2 linked regions of the Saccharobesus litoralis genome follow. The protein of the gene in region 2 binds, or shares a complex with, the protein of the main gene of each other region. Links are inferred from orthologs where the notes say so. Each region holds a gene or a part of one and is shown on either strand. Other genes may lie near its edges.

Region 1 (11,941 bases), 3.8 Mb from region 2 along the record:
CACAGGAGTGGCGTACCATTTTTAATTGGCAAAAAATGTCACGCAGTGGCTTTATCGTTTTTTTGTTTATGTTAGTGATAAAAAATGCCAGTGCAGCTAACCTATCTCTTAAACCTAGAGCCTGTAGTGTAGATAAACACGGTCAGTGTAATTTGGATATTGTCGTTGTATATCAAGTTAAACAACCGGCGTGTCTTTTTGTTAACGATACACAACTCACTTGCACAAATAATACTGAATTAAATCAATACACTTATTCCTATAATAGTGACCAGCCACTTGTTTTTAGTTTGGTTAACCAACAATCTCAGCCTATTGTCGAAGTTGAATTTTTACGATTACAACTTTCAAAATTTCGCCGCAGGCAACGTAACCCTTGGAGCTTATTTTGATAAATTCCACCAAACACATCATTCTTGTTGAAGATGATATTAAATTATCTCGCTTAATTTCCGATTATTTGGAAAGTAACGGTTTTACCGTTGAAGTGATCAACAATGGCGCAAAAGCCATGGTGCAATTAGTTCAAGCTAAAGCGGACCTCATTATTTTAGATGTCATGTTGCCCGGTACCGATGGTTTTGAAGTTTGTAAAAAAATTAGACCGCATTATCACGGACCTATTTTATTTTTAACAGCTAAATCTAGTGACTTTGATCAAGTGCTAGGTTTGGAGATTGGCGCTGATGATTTTATCGCAAAGCCGGTTGAACCTAGGGTATTACTGGCTAGAATTAATGCCATATTAAGGCGCTTTGCACCGCATGAAACGACAGACAACGAGCTAAATAATTTACATTTTGGTCAATTGCATATCAACCAAAGTGCTCGTACGTTAACTTTATCAAGCCAAGAGATAACACTGACTAGCCACGAGTTTGACATGTTATTAGTATTGGCCAGCAATGCTGGAGAAATATTAAGTCGCGAGTATTTAACTCAAGTATTAAAAGGGCGCGATTATAATGGTTTAGACAGATCAATTGATGTACGGGTATCTAAGCTTCGTAAAAAACTCGGTGATAACCCAGACAACCCCAGTCGTATTAAAACCATTTGGGGAAAAGGCTATATTTTTGTCCCAGATGCTTGGGGTAACTAAGGATAATGCGTAAACTGTTTGCCAGCTTATTTGTTTTACTACTGGCTACTTTTGTTTCCTTGGGTTTATTACTCGATTGGATATGGGAAAAATCTAATACCGCTCAGCCTATTAGTCAGCGTCATGTAGCAAGCATCGCGTTACTGATTGACAATGCTCAGCAATCAACACCTGTATTGTTAAATGAACTTGCACTGGTCAATGATGTTGAAATGTCGCTTACTGCCATTGAAGAGGCTGGACTCGATAAAGCCAGCATAGATTTAATTCAGCAACAGCCCACTGTGTTTTATGATCAAAAGGGCAATGAGCACATTTATACCTGGTTAGCCAAACGCCAAGCTTTGTTGGTAATTAAGCTGCCTAAAAGTCCTAATTTTATCTATAAAATTATTTTAGCTATTTTTTTCTATGTTGTTGTAGCTGCGGTAGTTTGGTTTTGGCTTAGGCCTTTATGGCGTGACTTATCCAAATTAGCTCAAGCATCTAACGCAATTGGCCAAGGACAATTCGACTACCCACTCAAAATATCAAGCCATTCAAGTATCATTGAGATAGCCAATACCTTTAAAAATATGCAGTCTCGCATTCGTTCTCTTATATCATCCCATAAAGAGTTAACCTCAGCAGTCTCGCATGAAATTAAAACACCGGTTGCGCGAGCAAAATTTGCTAATGAAATGATGATAACAAAAGTTAATAATGAGGATTATCAAGCGGCACAAGAGTATGCTGAATCTATTTCAGAAGATTTAGATGAAATCGATCAGCTAGTTTGCGAAATGCTTAACTACGCCAAATTTGAACACGCTGATCCCAAGTTACACCTTAGTCCTGTTAACATTGCTGATTTAGTACAAAGTAAAATAAATCAAACACAGAGCCAATACCCGCAAATTGAGTTTAAAGTGGATATGGCTCAACCACTCACTTTGCAATGTGATGGACACTTTGTAGATCGAGCCTTACAAAACTTAATAATTAATGCGGCCAAATATTGTCAAAGTAAGATCCAAGTCAGTGTTTATGTTCAGCAAAAAGGGCCATCAAACGCTTTTTTAGTTATTCAAGTAGAAGATGACGGGGCTGGTATTGCAGATGAAGATCGAGATAAGGTTTTTTTACCTTTCAGCCGTTTAGATCAAAGTCGCGCTAGAGTCTCTGGTGGATTCGGTTTAGGGCTTGCCATTGTTTGTCGAATTATGCAGTGGCACAAAGGTATTGCGATTGCTGAAAAAAGTAAAATGTTGGGTGGCGCCCGATTTGAATTGCATTTCCCCTTAGCAACTAAGACAATAAGTTCAACTTAACCTTGATATTTGTGAGCTATGTTTAAACCCAATACGACTGTTGCCTGGGTAATAAAATGCCAAGATAAATTTTTACTGGTTGAAGAAATCGACGATGGGGTAAATGTATTAAATCAACCAGCGGGTCATTTAGAAGAAGATGAAACCTTGTTAGAGGCAGCAAAGCGAGAATTATATGAAGAAACAGGCTTACAGTTAGAGCCCGACTTCCTCGTAGGTATATACCAAAGCAGCGTACCGCATAAAAACATTCAGTATCTACGATTTTGTTACGGATTAGAATTAAAAGGCGAGCTGCTAAAAACAGCACCACAAGATAGCGATATAATCCAAGCTCTGTGGTTAACTGAAGCTGAAATAAAACAAAAGTTCAAACAACATCGCAGCCACCTTGTGCAAACTTGTATAAATGATTTTATAGCAGGTAAGCGACTACCATTAGAATATATAATAAGTGATCGGTAAAACAGCGGTATTAATTTGACAGCAATAGAGTTAATTACTTCTTCCTAACTCGTTTATCGAACAACCTTTTATAGTCTTCTCGCTCAGGTCTTATGGTTCATTGTCAGCGCTTACTCTCGACTTTGGCTCCTGCGTCGTCTTACTACCTAAATCCCTTTAGGCAGCCCCAATCACATAATAGAGCATATGCTCATGGGGTCTCGAAGCTTGCCTGCATGGATGCAGGTAAGGGGCGATAGCAGGACGCGGTAGCTTTGACGGCTTTGCTTACATGGAAGTAAGTACTTAGGTTTCGTCTGGAACCAGAAACCTGCCCCCTAAAACCTGATCGCTTTGACTATATCAATCAGCTAGGAATTTAGATATTTGGGCAACTAAGCCTTTTGCATCTAATTGATAGATTTGATAAATCTCTTGCTGAGTACCGTGTTTAACAAATTCATCCGGTAAGCCTATATTAAGTAAAGAAGTTGCAAGTTTGTTTTTCATCACAAATTCGTTTACTGCGCTACCGGCACCGCCTGCTATAACATTGTCTTCAATGGTCACTAGTGTATCGTATTGCTTAGCTACCTTTGTAATTAAGGCGTGATCTAACGGTTTAACAAAGCGCATATCAAATACTGCTGCGCCGAGTTCATTAGCAGCGTCTAATACGTTTTGCTTTAATGTACCAAAATTTAACAATGCTATTTTGTTATTATCGTTACCCTTAAGCAATTCGATACCTTTACCAATTGGCAGAGCAACCATTTCTTGTTGAATATCTGCGCCACATCCCGTACCTCGCGGGTAACGCACGACACTGGGTTTATCGAGTTTATGGCCTGTGTATAGCATTTGGCGACATTCATTTTCATCAGACGGGGTCATAATAACGATATTCGGTACACAGCGTAGGTAGCTTATATCGTACAAGCCTTGATGAGTTGCGCCGTCCGCACCAACAACACCTGCGCGGTCAACGGCGAACATAACAGGTAAATTTTGCAGAGCGACATCGTGGATAAGCTGATCATATCCACGTTGTAAAAAAGAAGAATAAATTGCGACTACTGGATTTAACCCTTGGGTTGCCATACCTCCGGCAAGGGTAACGGCATGTTGCTCAGCAATCGCCACATCGAAATATTGCTTAGGAAACTCTTTTGAAAAACGCACCATGCCAGAGCCTTCTCGCATGGCTGGTGTAATAGCCATTAGCTTAGGATCTTGCTCAGCCATGTCACACAACCAATCACCAAATATTTTTGAAAAGGTCGGTAAACTGCTGGCTTTTTTCGGTAGACTGCTTTCTTGCGGGTTAAATTTAGGAACCGCATGATAACCAATAGGATCAGCTTCTGCAGGTTTATAGCCTTTACCTTTGGTTGTCACTATATGTAACAGTTGCGGACCTTTAAGCTGTTTAATACGTTTTAACGTATCCACTAGACTGCGGACATCATGCCCATCAATAGGACCAATATAGTTAAATCCTAGTTCTTCAAAGATAGTTCCCGGAACTACCATGCCTTTTAGGTGCTCCTCGGCCTTACTTGCTAGCTCCTTAATAGGCGGTAAGCCACTCAGTAACTTTTTACCACCTTCACGCAAAGTGGTGTACATAGAACCTGACAAAATACGAGCAAAATGACTATTAAGTGCGCCAACATTCTCAGAGATAGACATATCGTTATCGTTAAGTATAACAAGCATATCAGCGTCTATATCGCCAGCGTGATTCATGGCCTCAAAAGCCATACCAGCAGTCATCGCACCGTCACCAATAACAGAAACAACTTTGCGGTTTTTACCTTCTTTTTGTGCAGCGATAGCCATTCCTACAGCAGCACTAATTGAGGTTGAAGAGTGACCAACACTGAATGTGTCATATTCACTTTCTTCACGCCAAGGAAAAGGGTGTAATCCATCTAATTGGCGGATCGTTTCTATTTTATCTCGGCGACCCGTAATAATTTTATGTGGATAAGCTTGATGCCCCACATCCCAAATCAACTGATCAAAAGGCGTGTTATAGACATAATGCAATGCAATTGTTAATTCAACTGTACCTAAACCTGAAGCAAAATGGCCACTACTATTACTGACGGCCGCTAATAAATATTGGCGTAATTCATCTGATGCCGCTTTTAATTCAGACAAGGGTAGGCTACGCAAATCATCAGGCGTGTCTATCAAGCGTAATGTGGGATAAAGGCTAATGTCTGTACTCATCGACGTCTAATTTTAATGGTTACGGTTAACAATATAGGCAGCGAATTCTTTTAACAAGGCGGTGCAATAGGGCAAGCTATCTAAAGCCGCAATTGCGGCATCATATAAATCATCAGCTTTTTGCTGAGCCTGTTCTAATCCTAACAATGATGGATAGGTACTTTTAAGTAATTTTGCGTCTGACCCTTGGGGTTTACCTAGCTGTTCAGTGGTTGAGGTAATATCTAAAATATCGTCTCTTACCTGAAAAGCTAATCCGATATTTTTAGCAAAGTTTGCAATGGCTTGCTGATGCTGTGCGGGTAAATCCGGCTTAGCAACACAAGCTAATTGTACTGCACAACTGAGCAATGCGCCCGTTTTTAACCGGTGAATATTTTCTAGTTCAGATAACGAAACTTGTTCATCTTCAGCAAGTAAGTCTAAGCTTTGACCGCCGCACATACCTTTGTAACCGGCGGAATCGGAGAGTAACTCTACCCAACGGACTTTAATGTCAGCACTAACACTTGCTTGCATTAAATATGCAAAAGCCAAAGGTTGTAATGCATCACCGGCAAGAATAGCGTGCGCTTCGTCAAATTGAATGTGACAAGTCGGTTTACCGCGTCTGAGCTCATCGTTGTCCATCGCCGGCAAATCATCATGAACTAAGGAATAACTGTGGATCATTTCTAACGATGCGGCCGCGGGTGCAACTAACTGTTTATCTAGGCCTATCATTTCTGCAACCGCGAAAACTAAAAACGGCCGAACACGTTTACCACCATTTAACAAGCTGTAGCTGATGGCTTGATGTAAACGTGGCGCAATTTCACTACCTATTTGACTTAGTGATTTAATTAACTGATCTTCAACTAACTGTTGTGATTCTTGAACTGACGCTTGTAAACCCACTGAACTATTTCTCTTCTGGCTCAAAAGACTCAAGTGGTGAATCAACGCTATTTTGCGTCATAATTTGGACTTTTTGCTCTGCTTGAGCCAATTTTAACTGACTGGCTTTAACTAAACTCACACCACGTTCAAATTGTTTTAAAGAATCTTCAAGCGGTAATTCGCCTTGTTCTAGGTCTGCCACTAGGCTCTCTAGTTCTTCAAGACTGGCTTCTAAGCTCATGTTTTCTGGTTTCTTCGCGGCCATGATAAATAAGGGTCAATTTAGGTGCGCAAACACTACATCAGCACCTTACTAGTTGCAACTTTATTACAGTATTTAAACACCATAATTTATGGTTTTATTAGATAAAAAATAGTCCCTTATCAATTAGTATAAAAAACGACATTTTTTGCTGCAATTGTATGCAAATTAAAGCTAGCGCAACGCCTGCCGATATATTGCTTGGTAACGTACTGTTTTCTATAATAATTAAACATTGAATTAACTAAATTATGTTTCGCGTTATTGTCGACTAATAATCAGATGCGCATTATAGTTATAGTCAAAGCGATCAGGTTTTAGGGGAAGCCGTCAAGCTTCGAATCCCCATGAGCATATGCTCTATTATGTGATTGGGGTTGCCTAAAAGGATTTAGGTAGTAGGACGACGCAGGAGCCAAAGTCGAGAGTAAGCGCTGACAATGAACCATAAAGCCTGAGCGAGAAGACTATATAAAAAATAAAAATCATCATTTGAACGACCCCTCTAGGAGAACAATGTGGATATAGCAACGCTGGTTGGCTTGTTAGGATCAATTGGTTTCGTGTTAGCGGCCATGTTTCTTGCCGGTGACATTGGCATGTTCGTTGACGTGCAATCAGTTTTAATTGTGTTTGTTGGTTCTATATTTGTTGTTATGTCTAACTACACCATGGGGCAATTTGTCGGCATAGGTAAAGTGATGGGCAAGGCGTTTATGTTTAAAATTGAAACGCCTGACGAATTAATTTTAAAATCTGTTGAAATGGCTGATGCCGCTCGTAAAGGCGGTTTTTTAGCATTGGAAGAAGCCGAAATTGAAAACGCCTTTATGCAAAAAGGGGTTGATATGTTGGTCGATGGTCACGACGGCGAAGTCGTTAAAGCAACTATGCAAAAAGACATCGCCTTAACGACAGAGCGGCACGAAGCAGGCGTTGGCTTGTTGAAAGCACTAGGTGACGTTGCGCCAGCCATGGGTATGATAGGTACATTGATTGGTTTGGTTGCCATGCTTTCAAACATGGATGACCCAAAAGCAATCGGTCCTGCTATGGCGGTTGCATTGTTAACCACACTTTATGGTGCTTTCCTAGCTAACGTAATAGCGTTACCCTTAGCCGGCAAATTACAGATCCGCACTGAAGAAGAAAAACTCAATCAACGTTTAATTTTGGATGCCATATTAGGTATTCAAGACGGTCAGAACCCGCGTGTAATTGAGGGAATTTTGAAAAACTACATTGCCGAATCGAAACGCGGCGAGCCTGCAGAAGAATAGGGGCGTTTTATGTCAGATGAAGAATGCCCCAAATGTCCCCCCGAAGGCCTACCCGCTTGGATGGGAACATTTGCAGACTTAATGTCGTTATTAATGTGCTTTTTTGTACTTCTGCTCGCGTTCTCAGAAATGGACGTATTAAAATTTAAACAAATTGCAGGTTCGATGAAGTTTGCATTTGGTGTGCAAAATAAGCTTGAGGTAAAAGACATTCCGAAAGGTACCTCGGTTATTGCTCAGGAATTTAGACCCGGCAGACCCGATCCAACGCCAATAGAAACGATACAACAGCAAACAATTGAAATGACTCAACAAATGCTTGAGTTTCAAGCCGGTGATGAAGATTCAGCGGGCGGAAGGCAAAAGCAACGAGGCAACCAGCGTGGCGGTTCATCGCAAGAAACCGCAAGTCAGCAAGCTAGTCAGTCTGAGGCGCAAGCATCGCAAGAACAAACTAGTGAATTGGTTAAAAAGATAGCGATGCAGTTGGAAGATCAAATTGTTGATGGCGCTATCGAGTTAGAAAGCCTTGGCCAACAAATTATTATTCGCGTTAAAGAGAATGGCGCCTTTCCAGCAGGTTCTGCTTTTTTACAACCGCAATTTAAACCTATAGTGCAAAAAATTGCTCGCTTACTCAATGACGTACCTGGTGAAATTACGGTTTCTGGTCATACAGACAACCAAAATGTCGAAACTGAGCTGTACACGTCTAATTGGGATTTATCGGCTAAACGAGCGGTCGCAGTTGCACATGAAATGGTACGCACCCCGAGCTTTGAACAAAATCGCTTAGTCGTTATAGGCCATGCTGATACTCGCCCGTTGGTTCCGAATAACACGGTGCAAAATCGCCGTCGTAATCGGCGTGTAGAAATTGCCATAATGCAAGGTAAGGCAAAAGAATCACGACCTATTGAAGTTAAGCAATAGAAATAAATGCGGCGTTAGTTTAACTCTGTTAGCTAACGCCTTTTTTGTTTATCACTATAAACTTTCACAAGCCCCTTTCAAATATAGTTTGTTATAAAAACACTTAAATTTTTTTACATTTCCTGTTACGCTTCTATCCCAATTAACACGGGTGTTTACAGACACAATAGATGTTAAAAATTTTAAAAATAAAAATGATTTAAGGATCCAGGTAGGGTGGTGTTTACAACAATGAAACCCCAATTTGGAGTGATAAAATAATGACTAAAAATTTGTATCCTGTGCCTCAAGCTGTAAAAGACAGAGCATTAATTTCTAACGAAGATTATTTAGCTATGTATCAAGAATCGGTCGCTAATCCCGATTCTTTTTGGGCTGAGCACGGCAAACGTCTTGACTGGATAAAACCATTTACTCAAGTAAAAAACACCTGTTTTGAACCTAATAAAGTTTCCATAAAATGGTTTGAAGATGGTTTGCTAAATGCATCTTACAACTGTATCGATCGTCATTTAAAAGACAATGCTAATAAAACAGCCTTGATCTTCGAAGGTGATTCGCCTGAAGTCTCTTATTCAGTGACCTATCAACAAGTTCACGACAATGTCGCCAAAATTGCCAACGGTTTGAAAAAGCTTGGGGTAGAAAAGGGCGATAGAGTTGCTGTTTATATGCCTATGACGTTGGACGCAATTTATGCCATGCAAGCTTGCGCACGAATAGGTGCCGTTCACTCTGTAATTTTTGGTGGATTTTCACCAAATGCCATAGCTGATCGTATTGTAGATTCACAAGCTAAAGTGATCATTACTGCTGATGAAGCACGCCGCGGCGGAAGAACCGTTCCGTTAAAAGCCAATGTTGACGAAGCATTAGCCCGAAAAGACGTAACGAGTATCACGCATTGTTTAGTATTTAAAAATACCCAAGCTGATGTTGATTTTGATCCTGCCATTGATGTTTGGGCACATGAGTTAACCGCAGATTTACCCGCGGTCTGTGAACCCGAAGCCATGAATGCAGAAGATCCTTTGTTTATTTTGTATACATCGGGTTCAACGGGTAAACCTAAAGGGGTTATGCACACTACAGGTGGCTACTTAACCTATGCGTCCATGACTCAAGAATTTATTTTTGATATTCATCCAGACGATATTTATTGGTGTGCAGCTGATGTGGGTTGGATCACAGGTCATTCTTATATTGTATACGGCCCGATGGCAAATGGTTGTACACAAGTGATCTTTGAAGGCGTTCCCACTTATCCTTCTAGTTCACGTATTGGTGATGTTGTTGATAAACATCAAGTTACCGTTCTCTATACGGCACCTACCGCTATACGGGCATTAATGGCCAAAGGTGATGAGCCTTATGCAACGAATAAACGTGATACCTTGCGTGTGATGGGTTCGGTAGGTGAGCCTATTAACCCTGAAGCATGGAACTGGTATTACGAAAATATTGGTAACAGCCAATGCCCAATTGTTGATACTTGGTGGCAAACGGAAACCGGTGGCATCATGATAACGCCTTTACCAGGTGCAACAGATTTAAAACCAGGTTCAGCCACCCGACCTTTCTTTGGTGTGCAACCTGCATTAGCCGACGCTGATGGTAATTTATTAGAAGGCGCTATCGACGGTAATTTAGTTATTTTAGATAGTTGGCCGGGTCAAGCTCGTACAATTTACGGAGACCATGAGCGATTTGAACAGACCTATTTTAGCACCTATGCAAATCGTTATTTTACAGGCGATGGCGCACGACGTGACGAAGACGGTTATTTTTGGATAACTGGCCGAGTAGATGATGTATTAAATGTCTCTGGTCATCGTCTAGGCACAGCAGAAATTGAAAGTGCTTTGGTTGCCCACGAATCGATTGCGGAAGCTGCAGTTGTTGGTTATCCGCACGATATAAAAGGCCAAGGTATATACGTTTATGTGACTCCTGTTGAAGGAATCGAAGCTGACGAAGAATTAACGAAAGCAGTTCGTAATTGGGTTAGAAAAGAGCTAAGCCCTATAGCGACACCTGATTTAATCCACTGGACAACAGGTTTACCAAAAACACGCTCAGGTAAAATTATGCGCCGTATTTTACGTAAAATTGCGGCAAATGAGCACCAAGCATTGGGTGATACATCAACATTAGCGGATCCATCTGTTGTAGACGATTTAATAGAAAATCGTTTAAACCGCTAATATAGTCTTCTCGTTCAAGTTTTATGGTTCATTGTCGGCGCTTACTCACCCCAATCACATAATAGAGCATATGCTCATGGGGTCTCGAAGCTTGCCTGCATGGATGCTGGTAAGGGGCGTGAGCAGGACGCGGTAGCTTTGACGGCTTCCCCTAAAACTCGATCGCTTTGACTATAGTTATCTAAATGTTGGCGTCTAAAATCTTTTTGGCGCCAACATTTCTTTTACCCCTAAAACGTGTTTACTTTTTATCATTCACATTTAAGTCGGCAAACCAGCTACAAGCATAAATGCTTATCAGCAAAGGCAAGCCGCTTATCTTAAAGCCTAACCCAATGTTAACAACAACCAATGTTAGCGTATGGCATTTTCGCTATTAAATACCTAATCTTTATACCTTTTACTTGTTTCAATCCGCTGATTCGCTATGATAACGGCATAACAAAATAGCGTTATTTAAGATATGACTGACAAGCAAAAAAGTAAGAAAAAAAGTTCAGCCGCCGTTCGCGACAGTATAACCATGCAAGATGTAGCAAACGAAGCGGGCGTATCTTTAATGACAGCATGGCGAGCGCTGAATGGTGAGACCAATGTTAAACCTTCAACTAAAAAACGCATTGAAGATGCAGCCAAAAAAATCAATTACACGTTAAATGTGGGTGCTCGGCAGTTAGCCGGTAGCCAATCTTATCAATTTTTATTGCTTTATAGTCATCAAAATACGGGATGGCGAGGTGAAGTGATGATTGGCATGCTAAACGCGTCACGACGATTAGGCTATCATTTATTAATTGAAGGCTTACACGAAAACATTGAAGCGACACCGGCCAATCCATACGCTAAGTATGATAGTTCGCCGTTAGAAAAGTTGTTTGATAAACCCAATTACGATGGTGTTATTTTAATACCTGATGTCTGTTACGACGATCAAGTACTCGCGCTCATTAAAAAAAGTGGTTTACCTTGCGTACGACTAAGTGAACGACCGCAATCCGGTATTTTACCGCGAGTCAGTATTGATAACTTTCAGTCAGCTTACGAAATTACCAGTTATTTAATTGAGCTAGGCCATCAAAAGTTAGCAATAGCAGCAGGGCCAGAAGAACATTTTGAATCTAAATTGCGACTAGATGGCTTTAAAGCTGCGTTAGTCGATGCCGGTATTGAACCTAATCCTAAATGGATCCGCCATGGCAGTTGGAATGTACAATCCGGAACAAAAATAGGTCACTATTTACTGTCTAAAGAAGATCGACCCACAGCTATTTTTGCTTGTAACGACGATA
Region 2 (12,006 bases):
TGTCGTGCATTAACTCTTGAATTTGTTCACGCTTTGCACCTTCTTTTACGGTAACAAGACGTTCTTTCGGAGTCATGATGGCAGATACGGGTTGATCTAAATTAATTTCAAATCGGATATCACGCGCAGTTACAATACCTTCTAATGCATTGTCATCGCCAACGACAGGGAATCCAGAAAATCCGACTTTTTCACTTAACGCAATCACTTCACGAATGGTTTTGTCTGCAGTAACTGAAATGGGATCGTTAACCATACCGGCTTCGTACTTTTTAACTTTACGAACTTGAGCAGCTTGCTCTTTAATGGTCATATTTTTGTGAATAAAGCCGATACCGCCTTCTTGCGCCATTGCAATAGCAAGGCCCGCTTCCGTTACTGTGTCCATTGCGGAAGACACCATTGGAATATTCAAAGTAATTTTGTTAGTTAGACGAGTAGAAAGATCGGCCGTATGAGGCAGTACTGTCGAGTGACCTGGTACTAATAAAACGTCATCAAACGTTAAAGCTTCTTTAGCAATTCTTAGCATGTTTGCAACTTCTCACCAAGTTAAAGGAGGGTTATTTGAGCCAAATAAAACGCACTTAGGGTGCGGTAAACCTCAGTAAATGTTGCGGCCGCATTTTATCTGTTTTGTAATTTAAGGTAAACTGAAATTTGCTGCTAATTTCTTAATAAATTCAATGAATTTCACGACTGCTCAAAACATATACAGCGTTTCACGCTTAAATCATACCGTAAAAGATTTACTGCAAACTCACTTTTTACAAATTTGGGTACAAGGTGAAGTATCAAATCTAATAAAAGCCAGTTCTGGACATTGGTACTTTAAATTAAAGGATGACCGAGCACAGGTGCAAACGGCCATGTTTAAAGGCAACAATCGCCATGTGCGCTTTAATGTTGAAAATGGTCAACAAGTGCTGGTTAAAGCGCGAGTCAGTTTGTATGAACCCAGAGGTGACTATCAATTAATTGTTGAACAAATGGAAGCTGATGGTGAAGGTTTATTAAAGCAACAGTTTGAAAAACTAAAGTTTAAGTTAGCCTCTGAAGGTTTATTCGCTCAAGAAAGCAAAAAACTATTACCCAAATTAATCAATAAAGTCGGTGTCATCACCTCACCAACCGGTGCTGCTATTCATGATATTTTATCTGTTTTGCATAAGCGTGCACCTTCGATTGAAGTTATTGTTTACCCTAGTTTAGTTCAAGGTAACGAAGCAGCAGCAACAATTAGTCACATGATAGAGATAGCCAATCAACGTAACGAAGTTGACCTGCTCATTGTGGGACGCGGCGGTGGTTCAACAGAGGATTTGTGGAGTTTTAATGAAGAGCCAGTTGCGCGGGCTATTTTTCATTCATCATTACCCATAATAAGCGCGGTTGGGCATGAAGTGGATGTAACAATTAGTGATTTAGTCGCTGATCACCGAGCGCCAACGCCATCGGCGGCTGCTGAAGTGATTTCAACAACGGTTGTAGAATATAAAAATCGTATTCAACTCAAACAGCAACGGTTGGCGGCCAATATAAAGCAATTAATCTATGGCTATCATTCGAAACTAAACCATATTCAGCAAAAATTGGTCAAAGTAGACCCTAAGTATAGATTGTATGAGCAACAGCAAAAGTTAGACGAATACCAATACCGTTTAAACAATGCAATGACTAAACTGTTGAATGATAAAAAAACAAGACACAGCAAATTGCAACAAGCGTTAAGTGTTAACTCACCAGAAAAAAAACTAGCAAACCTGAAATTAAAAACCCAAGCGTTACAACAGCGATTTTATGCAAGTGCGCAAACTCTTACTCAGCCAAAGCTTTATCGTTTAGCTGTTTTAGGTGAAAAACTTAACGCATTTAGTCCGTTAGCGACACTTAACCGCGGCTATAGCATTATGTTAAACGATGATAAAAAAGTCATTAAAAGCACAAAGCAAGTTAACGTAAATCAAAGCGTCACAGTTAAATTACAAGACGGCCACGTTAATTGCCAAGTATTAGGTGTGAATAAGGATTAACTGAAAACTCAGTTGAATATTGATTTCAAATGCCTTTAAAATAGCGGCAATTTTGCCTTATGTAGCAGTTTTTATGGTTCAAGCGCCGACGTTTTCCTGGTCATTTTTACTTCCTAAGTATTGGATAAATTGGCTGGGTATTTTTATTCTTTACGCCCTTTCATGGCTTCCTTACCGCGTTATTATTGTATTAGGCAAACTGGCTGGTTTAATAATGTACAAATTGGTCAAGAAGCGCGTGCATATTACCCGTCGTAATTTAGAAATTTGCTTTCCGGAAAAAACCGAACAAGAACGAGAAAAACTGGTTGTCGAAAATTTCAAATCGACTGGGATCGCCCTTTTTGAAACGGCCATAGGTTGGTGGTGGCCAACTTGGCGTGTTAAGCGTTTAGGTCAAGTTACTGGTATTGAGCATATTGCTGAAGCTAAGCAAGCAGGGAAAGGCGTTATAATTGTCACCCATCATATGCTTTGCTTAGAGGTTTGTAATCGTTTATTAGGCCTGAGTAATCCCAATATTGGTTTTTACCGACCCAATAACAATAAAGTTTGGGATTATTTTCAATATCTAGGCCGTTCACGTGACAATAACTATCAAATAAACAAACGTGATATTCGTGGCTTGTTTAAAGCGTTGAAAAACAATGAATCAATTTGCTATTTCCCTGATCAAGATTATGGAATAAAACAATCTGTATTTGTTCCTTTCTTTGCAGAGCAACATACCTGTACCACCACAGCCACCAGTTCAATTGCAAGTAAGTCAGGTTGTAAATTAGTACAAGTTAGTTTGCATCGTCATCAAGATAACTCTGGTTACACGGTTAATTTAAGCCCTGTTATTGATAATTACCCAAGCGGCGACCCTACTACCGACGCAATTAAGTTAAATCAATTAATAGAAAAAGCGGTACTAATAGCACCAGAACAATATATGTGGATGCATCGACGATTTAAAACTCGTCCGCAAGATGCTGAAATAAATGACTTATATTCATAGATAATATAAAACTAATACTTTATAGGGTTACGCTTGGTTTGACTTAATTTTTAACCAACCTTATCATCGGTAGTCCAAATTGATATTTAAGTAAAGCAAAATCATGTTGTTTTGGCTCAAACATATATTCATTATTGTTGTGGTTATTGCTGCAGGCGTGACAATTATTTCGTTACAGCAATATTCAAGTGAACAAACGGAAGCTAGCAGTAAGTCACCAGCTAAGGGTCTTTCAGACTTTTATGGTGAAATGAAAGCCAACTTTGAACGCAACCCTGTTCAACGTGAAATATTTGTTGTGGAACTAAACAACGCTAAAACTATAGATATAGATAAACAATTAGCCGCACTTTCAAAAGTCACTCGCCCTGTAGAAGGAAAATGGAGCGGACGAGTTAAACAATATGAATTCACACGTGGAACCACATTAAAAACGGAATTGTCAAAAATTGCAGAGAAAGAGCTAGTGAATCTAGTTTGGTGGTTAGACAGAGATTATGTTGTTAAGCATCCATTCAAAGTTACCTCTAACGCGATTGGCACTTTATACCAAGTGACAAAAGCAATCGATGCCGATTTTGTATCACAAGTTCATGGTTACTTTTGTCCACAACAAAGAGCCTTGGTTATTTCCGATAAAATGACAGATTATCTGCGATCAGATTGTATTAAAGCCAGTCGTAACGGTTAAGCCTATTTAATCTGAACTAATTCAGTTCATTTAACAGGACTTAACCAACTTTTAGCAGTTTACCTTCTGAATATTTAACCGTTAAAGCGTCATAGTCACGCTCAGTGTGGCAGTTCATCTTACCCAATTTAACCTTAGTATTAGCATACATCTTTTGGGTTGTGACGACCTTAGCAGCCGCTAATCCTTCTTCTATTTGCTTATTTAACTTAGTTTGCGCATGCAACAGTCTTTTTAAAAGTTTGTTGTGTTCGTTATAGTTCGCTTTGGTTTTGGCTAACAGTTCGGCTTTTGAGCCATCGTCTGGTAATTTTTGTAAGTGTTTCCAAGCAAGTTTAATATCTGCCACCACCAATTGCTTTTCATCAACCAGTTTATTGACACTAATTAATTTAGTTTGTAATGAGCGATAATGCGGAAAAAGTGATATATGAGTATGGGTTGAAGCGGCTGCACCAATGGTTGCACATTCCACACTTTGTTCGACTTCAAACCAGCCACCGACAATTTTACCACCAATATTTTTGTCGTGACCGCCTCGTACTTTTTTCGCCTGTACTTTACTATGCATTAACTGCGCTGAAACGTGCACTTCACTTTGCGTTTCAACGTTAACATATTGAATATACTTCGCTGCAACTATCCCTTTAGCTTTAACATTACAGTGAAACTCGGGAAGTGCGTCGCCTTCAATTTCATCAGTTCGACGCCCGACAATGCCGCTCGCAACCGTTAAATCACCTTCAACATCAATATCAGCGTTTTCAACAAAACCTGTAATCGTCACATCGCCACTAGCTTTTAGGCGCATGCCTTCAGCAACGTCACCATTAACAACGACTCCGCCTTCAAAATCGATATGCCCTGTTGTGATATTAACCCCTGTAAGCATTAAAACATTATCGACACGCATACCTTGTTCTAGCACATAAGGTAAACCTGCCATCTCAGAAATAAGTAGATTGGGATCAGAGTCGGATATTTTGACACCCTCGCCTACCTCAAACGCAATTTCTTTGCCTGGCTCTGGTTGCAAGGTATCACCTTGTACGGTAAAACCGGGTTTGCCTAATGTTGGTGGGTGGCGACGCATTAGCTCAGCGCCCTGCTTAACCGATATGAGTTCACCTAAGTCTCGCATATCGACTTTGCCTGCGGCGCCGGTTTCTTGTGGAACTAAAATGCGATCACGTGCGTTTTTAGTTAATGATTCAAAAGTGCTGTCTTCACCCTTGACGGGATATTTCCCTTTAGCCAATTCTTTAACAACGGTTTGCCCTGGCTCACCTTCTTCTATCGCTGTAGCCAGTTCTTTTACGGCTGTTTGATCGATGCCCATTGTTACGCCGACTTGGCTTAAACAACGAATAATTTGCTTAGCTGTCAAAGCGTTGCCGCCAAACGGACAAATCACTTCCGCACTGGCCGTCATTTTATCTGCACTTAATTTTATTTTTATTTTAGCGCCGCGCTTTTCAGCAATGACATGACGAAATTCTTTATCCGCTGACGTTTTGGTGACTTTCTCATTAATAAGAGCAACCGCATCTTTGGCTTTTTCTTCATCATAGTAAAAGTTTGCAAATTCAGACTCTTTAAATAAATTAGTAATGGTATCGAGGACAATTGGTGTTGCTTGCGCCTCAAAAGACGCGACTAACCATAGTTTACTGCCAGCATCATCGATTTGGTAAGTGAGTTGCGTCATTTGATTCGTTAACTAATTTTTATTATTTATGGTCTGTTTACATCATCTACTTAACCTTAACAAACCTGACTCATTCAACCTAGGATTTTTTGCGGGTTTTACAAGGTAAGTGAACTAAATCAAACAAATCACAGGTAAACTGCTTTTGTTTAACCCTAAAAATAAAGCAGGGTTTGTGCCAATTATTAATCGACAATGGGATGACTATTTTTATATTGTTTAAGCAACTGTATAAATTCACTTGGCTTTCTATCTAACAACCCTTCTGCAAGAATAATATGATAACCCGCATATTTATTTAATAAACAGAGCTGGTTAGCAAACATAGCTTGTACACCTTTGTACTCTTTTGTTTCAGTTTTATAAGGGTCGGTGTTTAAAATTTCTTCACCAATACATTCACCCATTTGACATTGGCGACTCATTATTTGGGTAAGTAACGCACGTTGCTCAACAATAAGTGACGACATAACGCGTAATGAAGTTTCTTCTAGTAAATTATCAATTGCGATTAATTTAATACCGATAAATGGCAGAGCTCTGTTTTCAAGACCTTCTGCTATTGATACTTCGCCAACTCTTCTAATATCAGCCCACCTAACCTTTAGTAATCCTTTACGGTGGCAATAGATAAACCCAGTATCGTCTAGTTCACAACTGACCACAGGTTCAAATATTTTTAACACACCAATTAACGCACAAATTCCAATCGATAAAGTCCAAAATATATGAACAACTTTATGCTCGATAACATCCAGATGACTTAATATTAAATAGACGAACAGACCCGCTACGCTAAATAACACAAGGTTAAAGCCATTTGCTCTAGTTAATGGTTTTACTAAGTGAAGGTGCTTACGCATTATCAAAAATAATAAAAACTTATGATTAACATCAATATAGCCCAATACACCATGGCACGATAGTGCCGACATCGTGAGCAGTCAGGCCAAAACACTTTTTTAATAATTTTTTTAAACATAAAAAAGGGGGCTAATGCCCCCTACTTAAAAAACTAGAATAGCTCTATTTTAACGCTTGCAACTCAGACTCGAGTTGCTGAGTAAGCACAGTTGTTCGATCTGCACTTTCAATTGCATGTTGCGTATCTTCTACCAACTCTTCCATCGTATGGCGAATATTATCTACACTGCCCATTTGACCTTGTACACTTTCCATTATTTGCCCAACATTTTGTGAGTTAGTGTTAGCAAGTTCTGCCAACGAGCCTAACTGTCCTGTTGTTTCGTCAGTAATAGCGACACTGGCTTCGATTAAATTTTCAACATCTTTTTGTTTATCGATAATCTCTGTAGAGATATCCATAATTTTGTGCATTTCTGTTTGGATTTGGTCGGCCGATTCATTTGCGGTATTAGCAAGAGAGCGAACTTCATCTGCAACCACAGCAAATCCTCGTCCATGTTCACCTGCTCGGGCTGCCTCAATAGCTGCGTTTAATGCAAGTAAGTTTGTTTGAGCAGCAATGCCTTTAATCGATTCAACCAATTGGTCAATATTTTTACTGTTTTCATCAAGGTTGGCTAGCAACGCAGTAAACTCTCCAATAAATTGAGCTGAACTTTTGATATTTTCAGCAAGCTTACTTAACTGTTCAATACAGTCTTGACTAGTACTTGCTGTTTCAGACGAGGATTCAAACGCACTTTGTGATATCCGCTCAACTTCAGTAGTTTGCTCTATAAAGCTGCGGACAAGCTCAGAACTGGATTCTATTTTAGATAATCGACGACTGGCATTGTCATTTAATTGGTTGGCATTATCAGCCAACTCGCGAGCAATTGCCGCTGCATCACATTCAATTACTTTATCTAACGCCGCGGCTTTATCTCTTAATTCACTTAATTCACGTTTGTCTATCAGGGTTTTGTCTTCGGGGATCTGCGGGCTTAAAAAACTGAACATTTAGAAGCGTTCCTCATTGTTGTAATTATCAAATTTGCTCGACAACGTTTTATCTGACTTTATAGCATAATTGAGCAATTACACCACAAATCTAAGCAATTTATTTTGCATTGCCTTTAATAATAGTAGGCATTTCAGGTTTTTACCTAAGTTATATTATTATCGACACTGAAATTTATTTCTAAATGAATTACTTACTGTTTTCATTTGAATAAGGCTTATACATTAATTGAGCACTGATATCACCAATAGACAGTGGTTTTATTGCTTGATAACCACAATCGGCAAAAAAAGCTTGGAGTTTTTCAACTGTCACTAATACACCAATCCCTTGGGTATTTTCATGTTCGCTGACTAAACTATCTATAGCGCCAAGCATAAAATGTCCCACACCAGCATGTTGGTAATTGGGCTGAACCGCGATAAATGCGATTAAATGATATACAGTATCAGGAATAGATTGCCGAACTATTTTTTCTTTTTCTATCATGCTTTTGGTTGAAATATATCCTGTCGTTAACATCATTTTTAAGCGCCAATGCCAAAAACGACCGGCACCAAAATCCGTTAATGGTTCTATCACACAGGTAACGGCAATTAAGTGCTCGTTGGCGTCATATACACCAATGATCGGTTGTTGCTTATCAAAGAAAAACGTCAACTCCTCTCGGATCGCCGCTCGCAATCTTTGTTCATAACCTTGATTATTGCCATTAAAGCAATCCATAAAAAAAGGATCGTCGTGGTAAGCTTGAAACAAAATAGAGCTAGCAACGTTTAAATCTTCCCCAGAAAGAAAAGCCGCTTTTAACTGCTTTGTACCAACATCCTGAATAGTCATTATTATTCCTCGGTATATACCTTAACAATAATATATTTGAAGGCTATTATGCGCAAAGTTCACGGTTAGATTGCCAAAATCACTACGTGTTTTATACGTTACTTTTCAACTTATGCCGTTACAGACATAGCCTTAGATTTTATAATTTTCTATAAAACTGATTAACTCTTTTTCTGCTAACGGTCGGCTAAATAAATATCCCTGACCAATTTCACAATGATTGTCTCGTAAAAAGTCAACTTGCTCTTGGGTTTCGACACCTTCAGCGATGACATGCATTTTTAGTTTATGAGCCATGGCTATAATGGCTGCTGAAATCGCCATATCGTCGGTATCGTGTGGAATATCTTTAACAAAGGCTCTATCAACCTTTAAAGTATTAACCGGAAAACGCTTTAAATAACTTAGGCTAGAATAACCGGTACCAAAGTCATCTATCGATAATTGCACGCCTAGCGCTTTAATATCTTGCATGTGGGCAATGGCTTCTTCAATGTTACCCATTAGCATAGTTTCAGTCACTTCAATATCTAAGCACTCAGGCTTTATTCTAGCGTTTACCATAGCTTTTTTGATGGCATGAGTAATATTGCTATCTTTGAATTGTCTGGCTGATAAGTTAACCGCTATCATATATTGGCTATCGAATTTACGATTAATACGACTTATAAATCGACAAGCTTCATCTAGTACCCATTCACCAATTTCAACAATAAGGCCTGATTGTTCGGCAATAGGGATAAACACATTAGGAGGAATTTGCCCTTCTTCTGGCTTGTTCCACCGAACTAGCGCTTCAAAACCAAAGATAGTTTTGGATGCTAAATCAATTTGTGGCTGAAAATGCAGTTCAAATTGTTTGTGCTTAATGGCTTCACGTAATTGGCTTTCAATGACGATAGATTTTTGCGCTGCACTACCCAAAACAGGATCAAAGAAATGAAATGTACTTCGTCCAAGATCTTTCGCTTTATACATAGCAAGATCAGCATTACGTAACAAAGACTCCATGTCATCGGTATCTTGTGGAACTAGAGTGATACCAATACTTGCGGAAACAATCACTTCAGCACCGGGTAATTTAACCGGTTGTTTAATTTCATTTTGTAAATTATTGGCTACGGCCGCGGCTTTTTCGGGAGTACCAACACCGCTTACGATCACGGCGAATTCGTCACCACCTAACCTAGCAATTGTATCTTCATTACGAAGTCGATTGGTTAATCGATTAGAAATACTGATTAGTAATTCGTCACCCGCATCATGGCCTAATGTATCGTTAATTCTTTTGAATTGGTCAAGATCAAAATAAAACAACGCAAAAGCATAATGGCCGCGGCGCGTCATTTCTAATGCTTTACTCAGTTGGTTTTTAAAGTAAGCGCGATTGTATAAGCCGGTTAACGGGTCATGATAAGCCAATTTTTCCATTTGCTGCTGACTACGCTTGATAAACGAAATATCGTGCGAAGCAGACACATAATAGGTTTTTCCTTGGATATCGTCATCCATCGGCGAAAAAGTTTGTGAAACCCAAGTCGCATTTTCATCTTTACTTTTAAGTAGTAAATCACCTTTCCATGATTCACCAGCTATTAATTGCTCATAAGCGGTATCTAATACCCATACCATCTGTTCATCAAAAATTTGTTGAATTTGTTGGCCTATGGGAGACCCGTCACAATACACTAAACGATTAAATTTAGGGTTGGTATAAACAATTGAAAATGTTTCATCAATAATCGCAATTGCCGTTTCACTGTGTTCAACGGCACTAGTTAATAAGCGAGCATTATATTGAGCTTCACTTTTTTGAGTGATTTCTTCTTCCAGACCCAAAATGAGTTTTTGATTTTCCGCAGTCATGTTGCGCAATGCTCGCGCTACTGTTGCCACTTCATCTTTACGTTGTTTCTCATTGCCTATATCAAACTCACCAGATTTATGACGAGAAACGTTTTTAGCGAGTTTTTGCAATCGAATTAAAAATGTGTGGCGTAGCGCCATATACAGTACAAAAGAAAGTGCGATACCAAATACAATGACACCTAGAATAATAACAGCTTGGAATTCCTTAACATATTTGTCGGTTACTTTGGTTGATTCAGCGACTGCCACATACCAATCTCGATCCGCAATGGGCTTAATAGCTATCCAAAAACCTTGCTCTTTTCCACTTTGATAATACGCTAAACTAGCTTGCGTTCCTCGATTGATTTGACTTGAAATGGCATTCGACAGTTCTTCGGAAATCAGTGATTTACTTTCTAATGGATTATTCATTTTAGCAGCAAGTTGAGCTAATGCTGCATCATAATCTGGGTGTGAAATAATGTTACCATTACCATCAAAAATAAAGGCAAACTGACTACCTTGTTCATCAAACCATTGCCCTAATACACTTGGTAAACTTGAAATAACCACATCACTACCTGTCACGCCAACAAATTGTTTATCGACATATACGGGTAGGATTAAACTTGTCATCCAGCTTTGCCAAATATCATCGTAATAGATAGGCGTCCAAATAGGCTTTTTATCTGGGTTATTTTTGGGGGTAGCGACAGAATAAAATAAATCATTGGCAAATTTGTGGTCACTTTCAATTTCAAGAGCCCACTGACCAGGGGTAATGCGAATAAAGTCTTGGTTGCTGATAAAATAAAAGTTTAAAAACTTTGTTCGCATTACATCAGCTATTTCTTTAAAGCCAACAAGAGACGATGCAAATAAATGTTCATTCGAAGTGGTTAATGCATTGTGATTTGCCAAAAATGCAGCACTGCCACCATCATCACTTCTAAAGCTACCATCAGAGTGTTCGGTTATATTTACTGCTGGTAAAAAAGGCGTTGTGTAATCTAACTGAATATTTTGCGTTAATTGCGAATTAGCCACTATTGCCAATTTTTCCATGGCCTCAAAGTTTTGTTTCAAGTAACTGCTGGCAGTTAAAGCGACTTTATTTAGTTTGTCTTCCATGCGCTCGTGACTAAAATCACGTTCTACATTAGAGAATATGATGGCACCCACTAAACCCGATAAAAGGCAGCAGGCTATGATTAGGCTGGTTAGTTTAGACGATAGAGAATTAAAATATCTCGCTGGATTACGAGCAAGCATAGTTTCCGTCAATATTTATTGTTTCACCATTAAGCAATCTGTATTTGATTCATGAAATTGGCCATGACGATCACTTAGTTATGCATAGAATATACATTCAAAACCGAAAAATTGCACTGTGAACAATAACAAAGCTTTAACGATTGGTTAATTCTCAATAGAATATCCAATATTAGTTTCAATCCGTAGGAAATTTTTAACATGGCTCAGTTTGTTTATAGTATGTCTCGCGTTGGCAAAATAGTGCCGCCAAAACGTGAAATTTTAAAAGACATTTCTCTTAGTTTTTTCCCAGGCGCAAAAATTGGGGTTCTTGGTTTAAATGGCGCCGGTAAATCTACCCTGTTACGCATTATGGCAGGTATAGATAAAGAAATTGAAGGCGAAGCTCGACCTATGCCGGGCATCAAAATTGGTTACCTTCCGCAAGAACCGCAACTTGATCCTGAAAAAGATGTTCGCGGTAATGTAGAAGAAGCCGTAGCAGAAGTTAAAAACGCTATTGCCCGTCTTGACCAAGTCTATGCTGAATATGCTGAACCCGATGCTGATTTTGACGCGCTCGCTAAAGAGCAAGGTAAGTTAGAAGCCATCATCGAATCACAAGATGGCCACAATATAGATAATGTTTTAGACAGAGCCGCCGATGCATTACGCCTTCCCCCTTGGGATGCTGACGTA

The links.
Region 1: the proteins of xseA (region 2) and xseB are in contact, whole or in part, in a cryo-EM structure (PDB 8TXR), measured with the Escherichia coli proteins. The link is inferred for Saccharobesus litoralis from one-to-one orthologs.

The regions. Positions count from the first base shown.
Region 1 is NZ_CP026604.1:270,103-282,043, forward strand. The notes cover bases 4,618-7,411. They hold xseB (exodeoxyribonuclease VII small subunit), read right to left. Parts: upstream 6,239-7,411; coding sequence 5,996-6,238; downstream 4,618-5,995. Other genes in these bases: dxs (1-deoxy-D-xylulose-5-phosphate synthase), read right to left, coding at 4,618-5,094; C2869_RS00970 (polyprenyl synthetase family protein), read right to left, coding at 5,107-6,015; pomA (flagellar motor protein PomA), read left to right, coding at 6,754-7,411. Outside these bases: C2869_RS00940 (MipA/OmpV family protein), read left to right, coding at 1-25; C2869_RS00945 (DUF3019 domain-containing protein), read left to right, coding at 69-392; C2869_RS00950 (response regulator transcription factor), read left to right, coding at 389-1,102; C2869_RS00955 (ATP-binding protein), read left to right, coding at 1,108-2,412; C2869_RS00960 (NUDIX hydrolase), read left to right, coding at 2,431-2,877; more of dxs, read right to left, coding at 3,220-4,617; more of pomA, read left to right, coding at 7,412-7,515; C2869_RS00985 (flagellar motor protein MotB), read left to right, coding at 7,525-8,448; acs (acetate--CoA ligase), read left to right, coding at 8,709-10,652; C2869_RS00995 (LacI family DNA-binding transcriptional regulator), read left to right, coding at 11,116-11,941. UniProt on the Escherichia coli protein: Bidirectionally degrades single-stranded DNA into large acid-insoluble oligonucleotides, which are then degraded further into small acid-soluble oligonucleotides.
Region 2 is NZ_CP026604.1:4,075,015-4,087,020, forward strand. What follows is about bases 1-2,859. They hold xseA (exodeoxyribonuclease VII large subunit), read left to right. Parts: upstream 1-686; coding sequence 687-2,033; downstream 2,034-2,859. Other genes in these bases: guaB (IMP dehydrogenase), read right to left, coding at 1-532; lpxL (LpxL/LpxP family Kdo(2)-lipid IV(A) lauroyl/palmitoleoyl acyltransferase), read left to right, coding at 2,107-2,859. In the rest of the region: more of lpxL, read left to right, coding at 2,860-3,036; C2869_RS14845 (TcpQ domain-containing protein), read left to right, coding at 3,140-3,727; C2869_RS14850 (DUF342 domain-containing protein), read right to left, coding at 3,768-5,435; C2869_RS14855 (DUF2982 domain-containing protein), read right to left, coding at 5,621-6,343; C2869_RS14860 (methyl-accepting chemotaxis protein), read right to left, coding at 6,462-7,361; C2869_RS14865 (GNAT family N-acetyltransferase), read right to left, coding at 7,552-8,202; C2869_RS14870 (EAL domain-containing protein), read right to left, coding at 8,335-11,325; energy-dependent translational throttle protein EttA, read left to right, coding at 11,527-12,006. UniProt on the Escherichia coli protein: Bidirectionally degrades single-stranded DNA into large acid-insoluble oligonucleotides, which are then degraded further into small acid-soluble oligonucleotides.